Regions from separate parts of the Microbulbifer sp. ALW1 genome, predicted to be linked through region 1. Evidence: predicted binding sites of a transcription regulator. Region 1 holds the regulator's gene; the other holds the start of a gene.
The links. Region 1 encodes PhoB, which activates phosphate uptake and scavenging genes when phosphate is short. Its sites were predicted from a motif close to TGTCATAAANNTGTAACA; they were not measured.
Positions count from the first base shown of each region.

Region 2: the regulator PhoB is predicted to act here: its motif matches at 2,935-2,952, upstream of GRX76_RS11580 (DUF2170 family protein).

Region 1 covers NZ_CP047569.1:734,792-740,529, reverse strand. Annotated here, with positions in the region: gene GRX76_RS02970 (chorismate lyase) at 50-649, shown strand; gene ubiA (4-hydroxybenzoate octaprenyltransferase) at 668-1,561, shown strand; gene phoB (phosphate regulon transcriptional regulator PhoB) at 1,692-2,396, shown strand; gene phoR (phosphate regulon sensor histidine kinase PhoR) at 2,630-3,943, shown strand; gene traF (conjugal transfer protein TraF) at 4,045-5,205, opposite strand; gene GRX76_RS02945 (hypothetical protein) at 5,473-5,738, opposite strand, start outside.
Region 2 covers NZ_CP047569.1:2,789,957-2,795,694, reverse strand. Annotated here, with positions in the region: gene GRX76_RS11600 (DUF350 domain-containing protein) at 1-84, opposite strand, end outside; gene GRX76_RS11595 (YjfK family protein) at 100-750, opposite strand; gene GRX76_RS11590 (potassium channel protein) at 735-1,721, opposite strand; gene GRX76_RS11585 (PspA/IM30 family protein) at 1,812-2,507, opposite strand; gene GRX76_RS11580 (DUF2170 family protein) at 2,504-2,908, opposite strand; gene GRX76_RS11575 (DUF6471 domain-containing protein) at 3,043-3,330, shown strand; tRNA gene GRX76_RS11570 (tRNA-Arg) at 3,439-3,515, shown strand; gene GRX76_RS11565 (bifunctional 2',3'-cyclic-nucleotide 2'-phosphodiesterase/3'-nucleotidase) at 3,769-5,738, opposite strand, start outside.

The sequences.
Region 1 (5,738 bases):
CCTGAGTGTCAGGTACAATGTGGCTATTTGAACCTGCGCGGAGTCTGCGTTGTACCACTCCCCCAAAGAGTCCCATTACGAGTCTCCCTACGTGACGGTCGGCGACTGGCATCCACAGCCGCTGGAAAGCCTGCACGGCTACACGCCTCCGGAAAACCTGCTGCCCTGGCTGCTGCATCCCGGCTCCCTCACCGCGGCCCTCAAGCATCTCAGCAACGGCCAGTTTAGCGTACAGATCCTCAGCCAGGGCTGGCAGCAGCCACACCTGGAAGAGCGCCGCACGCTCAATATCAAGGAACGCACCCACGCTCTGGTGCGCGAAGTCCTCCTTTACGGCGCCGACCAGCGACCCTGGGTCTACGCCCGCAGCGTACTCCCGGAGCGCACCCTGGACGGCAAATCCCGCTACTTGCGCAACCTCGACAACCGACCCCTCGGCGAGCTGCTGTTCAGCCAGCCCGATATCCGCCGCGGCCCCATTGTCCTCAATCGGCTCGCCCGCAATCCCCGCTGCCAGCTGGCGGAACTCACCGACGAAGAACCGACCGCCTGGGGCCGCCGCTCCACTTTCTGGCTGCACGACAAACCGCTGCTGGTTGCGGAGACCTTTCTCAACAGTTTCAATCCCCAGACACCGCCTTTGGCCTGAACCGGAAACCCGATGCAAATGATCAGCCAACAAATCAGTGCGCAAATCGGACAACGCTGGCCCGCAGCCCTGCCGTACTGGCAGCTGGCCCGGCTCGATCGCCCCATCGGCTCACTGCTGTTGCTCTGGCCCACCTGGTGGGCGCTGTGGATCGCCGCCAAAGGCTGGCCCGGACTACACCTGTTTGCGGTGTTCACCCTCGGTGTCATCCTGACCCGCGCGGCCGGCTGCGCGATCAACGACTTTGCCGACCGCGGGATCGACGGGCACGTCAAGCGCACCAACCAGCGTCCACTGGCGACCGGTGCCGCCACTCCCAGAGGCGCCCTGATGCTGTTTGCCGGTTTGATGCTGCTGGCCTTCCTGCTGGTGCTGACCACCAACACGCTGACCATTCTCATGTCGCTGCCCGCGCTGGCGCTGGCCTTCTGCTATCCGTTTGCCAAACGCTATACCCACTTGCCGCAGGTGGTGCTGGGCGCGGCCTTCAGTATGGGGATCCCCATGGCTTTTGCGGCGGTCACCGGCGAGATTCCAGCCACTGCCTGGTTGATCTTTACCGCCAACCTGCTGTGGACGGTGGCCTACGATACGTTTTATGCCATGGTGGACCGGGACGATGACCTCAAAATCGGGGTCAAATCCACCGCAATTCTGTTCGGCGATATGGACCGGATAATGACCGCCTGCCTGCAAGGGATGGTGATTGTGGCACTGCTGATGCTGGCGGGCCGCGCCGACCTGGGTGGCCTCTACTACGCGGGGGTTGCGGTAGCGGCGGGGCTGTTTGGATACCAGCAATGGCTGATTCGCGACCGGGAAAGAGATCCCTGTTTTACCGCGTTCCTGAATAACAATTGGGTCGGCGCTGCCATTTTTGCGGGAATTTTATTCCACTATCTTGTCAGCTAGCCACCTGCGCTTGCTCTCCAGCCGGGATTCACGAACGCCTGTCATATATTTGTCATTAAAGTGACGTTAAATGGCCACTCTAAGATATGTCCATTGAGTGACAACAAAATAGTTAGGGTATGGCAGCAAGATGCATAGCAAGACGATTCTCATAGTCGACGACGAGGCCCCGGTCCGGGACATGTTGCGAATAGCCCTGGAGATGGCGGATTACCGCTGCCTGGAGGCGGAAAATGCCCAGGCGGCCCACGCGCTGGTGATCGATGAGAAGCCGGACCTGATTCTGCTGGATTGGATGCTGCCGGATGTGTCCGGGGTTGAGCTGGCCCGCCGCCTGAAGCGGGATGAGCTGACGTCTTCGCTGCCGATCATTATGCTGACGGCCAAGGGTGAGGAGGATCACAAGATCAAGGGGCTGGAGACCGGCGCCGATGATTACATCACCAAGCCATTTTCTCCCCGTGAGCTGGTGGCGCGCCTCAAGGCGGTGTTGCGCCGCGCCGGGCCGAGTACACCGGAGGAGCCGTTGACGGCGGGTGGTCTGGTGCTGGATCCGATCAGTCACCGGGTGACGATCAATGGCAACCCGGTGGATATGGGGCCGACGGAGTTTCGCTTGCTGACCTTTTTCCTGTCGCATCAGGAACGCGCCTATACCCGCACTCAGCTGCTGGACCATGTCTGGGGTGGCAATGTGTATGTGGAGGAGCGCACTGTGGATGTGCATATCCGTCGCCTGCGCAAGGCGCTCACCGTCGATGGCCACGAGCGCTATATCCAGACAGTGCGCGGCACCGGTTACCGCTTTTCTGTACAGACAGTGGAAAGGGTGTAATCCTACCCCTCTAAATTTTTGGCACTCCGTTGTGAGAGCCCGGTGGCGGCTGAGCACCGGGGGCGGATTTTCAGGACCGCTGTGAATACATCCCTGTACGCTTCGTCGGCGACATCCCTGTCGCCGACGATCCTGAAAACCCGCTCCCGGCACTCAGCCTTCGCTTAGAGTCCTGCGCACGGCTCCGGCATTCGCAGGATGCACCCACCCCAAAACAAGATGGCCCAACCATCATGCTCGATCGCAGTATTGGCGAGTTCTCGCGTTTTATCGTCATCGCCCTCGGCACCACCATTTTCGGTTTTTCCACCGGCCACTGGTGGCTGGCACTCTGTTCCGGCCTCACCGTTTACCTCTTCTGGTTGCTCTGGCAACAGAACCAGTTCGATCGCTGGCTCTCCAATGGCCGCCGCGGCCCGGCGCCCACCAGCTTCGGGGTCTGGGGGGATATTTCCGACGATTTCTATCGCATGCAGCGCCGCCACCGCAAAGAAAAGCAAAAGCTCCATTCCATGCTGCGCCGGGTGCAGGACAGTACCAGTGCACTGCGCGAGGGGATTGTTGCGCTGGAAGATGAGGGCAATCTGGCCTGGTGGAATCCGGCAGCGGGACAGATGTTGCGGCTGCAGACGGACGATGCGGGCCAGCCGCTGGTGAATTTTGTGCGCGACCCGCGCTTTGTGGAGCATATCTATCAGCGGATGTCGGGGCGGCGCGGCGGCTCGCAGGAGCCGATTACGCTGCCGGCGCCGGGGGACGATTCGCGCATTTTGCAGATGGAGGTCACCCGTTTCGGCCAGGATGAGGCGCTGGTGATTGTGCGGGATGTGACGCGGCTGCATAACCTGGAACAGATGCGGCGGGATTTTGTGGCGAATGTTTCCCACGAGTTGCGCACGCCCCTGACGGTGATTGCGGGCTATCTGGAGACCCTGCAGCTCAGCGGCCAGGCGCCGCGCAACTGGGAGCGGCCGCTGGGGCAGATGAGCGAGCAGACAGTGCGTATGACCAGCCTGGTGAATGATCTGCTGTTGCTGGCACGGCTGGAAACCTCGGAACGCGACAGCGGCCGGGACAAGGTTTCAGTGCGGGAGCTGATGGAGCGGGTGGCCGGTGAGGCGCGTTCGCTGAGTGGTGAGCGCCACGATATCTCCGTGCATTTTGATGAGGATTGCACCATTACCGGGGATGCCGGTGAGCTGCACAGTGCCTTTGCCAACCTGGCGTTCAACGCGGTGAAGTACAGTCCGGACGGCGGGCCTATCGAGTTGCGCTGGCAGGTGGACGCGGCGGGCGGGCATTTTTCGGTGAAGGATTCCGGTATCGGTATTGATTCCCTACATATCCCGCGCCTTACCGAGCGCTTCTACCGCGTGGATGCGGGCCGTTCGCGGGAAAGTGGCGGTACCGGTCTCGGCCTGGCCATCGTCAAACACGTGCTGATACGCCACAGCGCCAATATGAGTGTGACCAGTGTGCCCGGCCGCGGCAGTACCTTTACCCTCAACTTCCCGTCACAAAAGCTGACGGCGGTGAGTTCAGTATGATGGCAGTCGGCCACCTCACCGGCACCCAGCCGACCAAATAAAAAAGGGGCCCTAAGGCCCCAGGTACCACTGATCAAGAGATTAGCGATCAAGAGATAGGCTTACAGCTCCAGTCCGAACTGCAGGGCGGCGCCCAGCGTGTCATCGGAAGATTTGATGGCGGACAGGTGGAAGTGCACCACATCGAAGGGACTGAAGCCGAAACCGGCGGTGAGAGCGCCGTCGTAGGTGCCTTTCAGGTCATGGCGGTAGCCCAGGCGCAGCTGGGCCCAGTCGAACAGATCCACTTCCGCACCCACACGGGCAATCTGCACTTCACCGGCACCGTCGAACAGCTCCACCGAGTTCAGGTCCAGATCTGCCAGCACGGTGAAAATTTCACCGGTGTAACCGGCACCCGCGGTCAGTTGCGGGTCCAGTTGAATATCCACCCCCCCCTGAACGGTTTCGTACTCCTGGGCCAGGGCGTTGCGCAGGGAGATACCGCCCTGCAGTTCACCCCAGTTGATGGTGGCTCCGAAGTCGATATTGAAGTTGGTGTGCTCCAGGGTGTAATCATCCGCTTCAAAATCATCACTGTCGAAGCCGGCAATGGTTTCGATGTATTCGATGGTTTCCACACGCTGGTGCTTCGGCGTGGCTCCCAGGGAAACCTGGTAGCCACCAAAGGTAAATTGCCGCGCGGCGGCGAAACCGATTTCCTGCATGCGGTAACCGAAGGCGCCCGCCGCGGTTTGCAGGTCGTTTTCGTCAAAAAGCTGTTCGCCGAAGTTTTCCAGCAGTGCCACATCGGAATCCGCCAGCTGGACGTCGGTGGCGATAAAGGCAGACTGGCGCACGAAAAGCACGCCCGAGGCCAGACTGTTGGGCACAGCGATGGTCAGCTGGGCACCGGCATCCAGGGTCAGCCGGGAGTCATCGAGAATTTCCAGCTGCGACAGGATGTAACCGGCATCGCTCTGGTTGGCGGTATAGCCGTCGAGCTCCTCGATAAAATCGGTCAGGTCTTCACTGGTATCGAGGAATTCGTTTTCGTTGTTGGCGATCAGGCCAAAATCGAAGGTCGTGGCAAAATCGTCATTTTCCTTGAAGTTGGTCGCGGTCGCCGGGTTGATCAAGGCACTGTAGGTATAGTCACCACCGGCAACCCCTGCGCCAGCCATGGCGGTACCGCGCCCGGAAAATACCTCTGCCGCTACCGGCGCCGCCCCCAGAATCGCCCCCGCAGCAACCATGCTGGCTAGTTTATTTTTGGTCCACATGTTCATCCGTATCCTGTTTATCTTTAGTCAGAAATTTTTGTATGCAGCGTTATTAGGATTTTTTTGCTGTGCAAAAATACCGGCAAAGATTTGGCGCCTCAATGGCCCTTTTTGGCTATTTTGAGAAGTGAATCAACAGAAACATGTGACAAGTAGCACCACGGCATCGAGCGTTAAGTCTCGGTCAGCTACCGGATTTAATCTCACTCACACAAAAAAGCCCCGCTATGCGGGGCTTTTTACTAACGGCAGCGCTCAAACGAGAAATTATTCCAACTCCTGCAAAAGCTGCTGTTCGCCGCCGGACTGGTAGTGGATCTTTTCATCACCGGCCACAGGGCTGGCAGTTTTCTGCACTGTGACATGCACCAGCTTGCGCCCGCTATCGCGAATCAGCAGGTGTGCATGCCCGTCGTCATCTTCCGGCAGCTTGCGCTCGCCAACTAAACCATCGCGCAGGGCCCGCAACTGGGGCACATCCCGGTATCGATCCAGGTCTTTGGAGAGCTTGTGCTTCATACGCTCCGCTTCAT
Region 2 (5,738 bases), 2.1 Mb from region 1:
GAAGGCGATCAACAACACCAGTGACAGGCCGAAATAAGCGGCAAAATGCAGGATACCAGTCATTAATTCGTAAGACTGTTCCATGGGTACTACTCCTTGTTATCCGTGAATGGTTATTTGTGAGGGTGTGAGAGAAATACCGGTACTGAGTACCAGGCAGCGGCTGAGGTAACCCCCGGCCTCCAGCTTTTCTTCCGCAGAAAGAAATAAGGATTCGGTGCGCTGATCCGACAGCGGGCGCTCAAACAGCATGGTGAACTGATCCGTGCTGGAATGATCGCCGTCTTCGTCGTAGGTGGTTTCCACCATATGTACCGGGTTGTGGTAATCCCCGGTGGCGGTCCAAACACGCTCGTAATTGCGACCATCCAGCGTATAACTGGCGGCCCCAATTTCGCGATTCAAAAGATTATTCCAGGCAGTGTCGGTGGCGACATCGCGAGTGTCATAAAAATGGAAGAGCTTTACATCCACCACATTTTCGTCCCGCTGACCGCCCTCTGCGACCACCTGTAACCAGGCATCGTCATCGGTATAAAAGCGATAAACCCAGGTGCCATCCAGCTCGACTACACCGGCCGCCTTGATGATCTGGGTAGGTTCAAAGGTCTCAATCGCCAGCTCATCCAGTATCAGGCGGATAGCCAGAGGGTCGACTTCAAAGCTTGCCCCCATCCGCAACCCCATGATTTCTGGAGTTTGCGGTTTTACTTCTGGCTTTTTGAATTTATTGATCAGTTTGTCAAACATTCGCCGAGCGCTTCCCTGTCGGTAATCTTTATGTCAAAACAGCGTTTTTCCGGTAAACGCTCTGCAGCGATGTAGTAGACGGTATCGCCGGGGGCGACATTCTCGTTCAGTGCCGGATTAATCGCAATCTTCTGTTCCCCCGATCGGCGCACGCCAAGTAAGGTTGCAGATAGGTCATGCTTGAAATGATCAAACAATGCGCCCACTGGGAGAGGCTGCTCTCCACGATACTCCACGCTGTACTGCGTCATACCATAGGTACTGTCCAGCAATTGCCGGTGCAAGCGGGCAGAACCCGGATCCAGAGAGGATTTCGCCAGCAGTTCTACCGCGACCGAGGGAATACACTCGATGTTCGGGCAGTGGCTGCGCAACAGCTCGCCGACATTTTCATCCTGGAAGTACGCGGTTTTATGGCTGTTCGGGCTCAACTTTTCACAGAAAAGTGCGGTAGTCAGGGTGACATCATCCAGAGGGTTATCGATGATGATCCGCGCCGCCTTGTCCAGACTGGCACGCTGCATACTTTCCGCGTGAGAAAATGACTCCACCCGTACAAAATCGATTTGTTTGGGCATGGGATTTTCAATATCCGCCTCAACACACAGCACTATCTCAGCCGAGTTACCATTGGTCTTGGACAGTAGCAGCTCGATCAGGCGCACAGTCCGGGTGCCGTTCCAGCCGATGATCACGGTATGGTTTTGATGGCTCATTTTGCGTAAACCTTTCTTGCCCCGCTGTACAAATTCCGAAATACCGAAGCCCACGCGCGTAACAATCATCGCAAACAGGCTCAAGCCAAGGGGGATAACCCAGAGACTGACGGCCAACTTACCCATTGGTGTGCCCGGCGAAAAGTCGCCAAAGCCCACAGTGGAGGCAGTCACCACCAGCCAGTAGAAGAAATTCTCCGGCGCGGTGATGTCCGCCTCTCCGGCAAGTGAAAGCAGCAGGTAGCTGCCCAGCACATAAATTGCCGAGGCGAGGATAACCGTCGTTCCTGAGGCCCTAATAAAAAGCGACGCCAAAAGGCGTCGCACTTTATACAAAACCATGCCTTAAGCCTGGGTACGTTTGGCCAGCAGCTGCGCCAGCTTGTCGCTACCATTCACCTGGCCACCGGGCGTAATGCCGGCTTGCTTCAGTTTGGCGTCCAGACTGGAGCCACTCTCTTCCGTGGCCAGCTCTTCCGCCGCTTCCAGCTCAGCCGCGCGCTGCTGCTGCTTGGCCTTGATACGCTCCATGCTGTCCAGCGCGGTTTTCACCTTGCTGTTGGCACCCATATGACGGGAAGACACCGCCACCTGGGCCTTCTGCACGGACTCGGTCGCTTTGATCTGGTCGATCTGCTGCTCCATACGGCGCACATTGGCCTTGGCCTTGGAGATATTGCTCTTCAGGGTCGTCTCGGAAGACTTGAAACCCTGCAGAATGCTCTGCTCCATTTCCAGCTGGGACTCCAGGTCGGCGACGCGCTCAGCGCACTCGATCGCCAGGGCCTCATCGCCCTTCTCGCTGGCAGCAATGGCATGGTTGGTGTAGTTGTCGATATCCGCCTGCAGTGCACTCGCCTTATTCTCGGCTAGCTTGCGCTTGGCCATGATTTTGGTCAGGTTTTCATCACAGGCTTTCAGCTCGGTTTTTGCATCGCGCAGTTCCTGATCCAGGATACGCAGAGACTGGCTGTCGGCAATGGCTTCGGTACCTTCATTTACGGCACCACGCAGAGCGGTCCAAAGTTTTTTCAGGCTCATGCTACGCCCTCCAATTCAAAATGTGCTGAGTACAAATCCAGGAAATCGCCCACGTTGCCGAACAGGGTTTCAATTTCTTCAATCACGACTTCGTCTTTACTGGAGACGGATAGCGCACCGAAGGCAACGTAGTATTCTTCACCACCGATATTCTTGATCGCCACGGTGGTCAGCGGCACCAGCTGGTGCGTCTGCAGGATCAACTTGTTCAGTGCCGCCGCATCTTCTACCTGGCTGACAGGAAACAGGATGCTTTCGACTACGATCTGCCGTTCGCCCACATAAACAAAGGCATCGACGCCTTCATCATTGGAAACACTCAGGCAATCGCCCTCCGCCTCGACCACCCAGTCAGGATGCTGCTCGGCCAGCTGGCGCAGGTTTTCATTGTTCCAGGTCATTTCAACTCCCTTGTTGATGTGGAATATGAGTCACAAATATAACAGTAAAAATTTGACGGTCAATGCCTATCAAGCACTTTTGTTGCAAATAAGACACATACGGTTATTATGAGCAACAAATCAGAGAGGACACTATGGATCACAAGCAAAGCCTCGATAACCACCGCGCCCTGACCCCCTACAAGCAGGCCACTGCCCGTTACATACGCGCCTCTATGGCGCTGAAAAACGTGCGCTACAACGACCTCGCGGATGCCCTTGCAGAACGGGGAATCACCGTTACCGCGGAAAACCTGCGCAGCAAAGTCAGCAAATGCATGTTTTCTGCCGACCTGTTTATCGCGATTCTCGATGTGCTCGGGGTCGAGGGTGGTGCGCTGACCGATATTCTCAAGCAGACGCGAGAATTGCAAAAACAATGATGAAATCCTGCCGCGGCCCCTGCCCCGGGATAACCGGCTGATTTTTAAGAATTTTCTGAAAATTTACTTGACCTGATCCACTACGATCCGTATTGTTCGCCTCCCAACGCGCTCGTAGCTCAGCTGGATAGAGTACTCGGCTACGAACCGAGCGGTCGGAGGTTCGAATCCTCCCGAGCGCGCCATACAAAAAAGGCCCGATCCGTAAGGATCGGGCCTTTTTTGTATGGCGCTCTTGGTCGGGTGAGAAACTCCCAGGTTCGATTAACTCGCAAAGCGAGTTAAGACCGAGCAGAGCGAGCCCGCAGGGTCAAAAAACACCTTAGTGTTTTTTGAGTCCATCCTCCCCGGCTGCCCTGCTGCCCTGCTGCCCTCACCTTAATGGATAAAAGATCCGAACCAGCAGGAGCGAACCTTGCCCATGTTTTATCCGGCCATTCACTGAAGGTTCAACTCGTAAACCGCCTCATTGCTTTCATTCACCTCAAGGAACGTAGCCTCAGGCGCCTGGGTGGCAACAAAGTTTCCAGCCCGATCGGTATTCGGTACCCGAAATACAACCTGAAGATCAACCCCAGTCTCCATCGGTGCAAATGACCAATTGCCGTCGGCAGTAGGCGTTACCGGGCTATTTTCTTTGATGTAATTGGACAATACCGTGCGGTTCTCATCCGGAGATTCGATAACGATGTGCTCGCCACCCGTGCCGGCAAACTTACCACCACCCGCGCGGTAATTATTCGTCGCAACCAGGAATTCGTCGCCTTCCGCCACTAGTTCGCCCTGATACTGGAGCTGAACAATACGGCTGCCATCACTGATTTTCACGCAGTCGCGGTCATAGCGCGCCGGCTGGGTGACATCAATCTGGTAGGTCACGCCATCCATGACATCAAAGTTGTAGGTGGGAAAACCGCTGAAGTTCACCAGTTCCTGGCGCGCGCTGGAATTCGTATCAATCTGGTTAAACTGGGAAGCCGAGCACTCGAGCCATTGAACCAGCTCCGCACCGGTTACCTTTACCGCCATCAGGGTATTGGGGTACAGATAGAGGTCGGCAGCGTTCTTCACTTTCAGCTCCCCCTTGGAAACCAGGGTGAAACTGCTCTCGTCTGCGCAGATGCCATCTCGGGTACAGGCCTTGAAGGGCGCAGCCGCCGAGAGTACCGGCAGATGCTGCAGGTTCACATCCCCTTCAATCAGCTTTTCAACATACGCCTTCTGGGCATCGCTGACGATCTGCACCGATGGATCATCCTTCACCAGCGCCAGGAAGCTGAAAATATCGTCGGTGGACTCGCCGATGGGTTGGTTCATGTAATCAATGGTCGCCTGGTGGTCAGCCGCCAGCATCGCTACCAGATTCGCATCTGCCTCGATCGCAGCTGCATTGTCGGCAAAGATCGCCGGCGTGGACACCGTGCTTTCAGTGATCACCCAGTTGTCGGCGCCGATATCATAATCGAGCACCAGGTCGATCACCCCGAGGTGGCTGCCCCAGTAACCCGGCATGACCGCGGGCACGCCTTTGATGGTGCCACGTTCAATGTCTACACCTTCGGTATTTTCATAATTATTGGAAGGGAACAACAGGTGGCTATGGCCGAACATGATGGCATCAATACCCTCAACGTCCGCCAGGTGCCAGCTGCTGTTTTCGGCATTTTCCGCCGCCCGGTATTCCCCTGTGCTGATACCGGAATGCGGTATGGCAACGACGATGTCTGCGCCCTGCTCCCGCATCTCCGGTACAAAGCGCTCTGCCATGGCCCGGATATCATGGGTTTTCACCTTGCCTTCCAGATTGTTTTTGTCCCACTGCATGATCTGTGGTGGCACAAAGCCAATAAATCCGATGGTGATGTCACGAGCATCGCCGTTGCGATCCAACAGCGTTTTTTCCACCAGTTTGTAGGGCTCGAAGTACAGCTGATCGTTGCTGTCATCGCTATCGCCATCGTCGACAAAAATATTGGCGCTGATGTACGGGAAGTTGGCGTCGTCGACGCTTTCCTCCAGGAACCCCAGGCCGTAGTTGAACTCGTGATTACCGTAATTGGCCACATCGTATTGCAGCTCGTTCATCACCTTGAAAACCGGATGGACTTCACCTTCTGCCAACCCCTCGGATTGACGCCAGTCGCCCATGGGGCTGCCCTGAATCAAGTCTCCGTTGTCGACCAGTACGCTGTTCTGCGGATTGTCGAGCTCTGTGCGCGCGTTTTTGATCAGCATCGCGGTGCGCACCAGGCCCACTTTTGGGTCTGTGGCATCCCCGTAATAGTTGTAATCCATCACATTCGCGTGAATGTCGGTGGTTTCCATCAGGCGCAGATCGGCCTGTACCGTGCCGCCAACACCTTCGCCAGCATCGACGGGTAACGCCAGGTTATTGCGGCTGCTGTCAC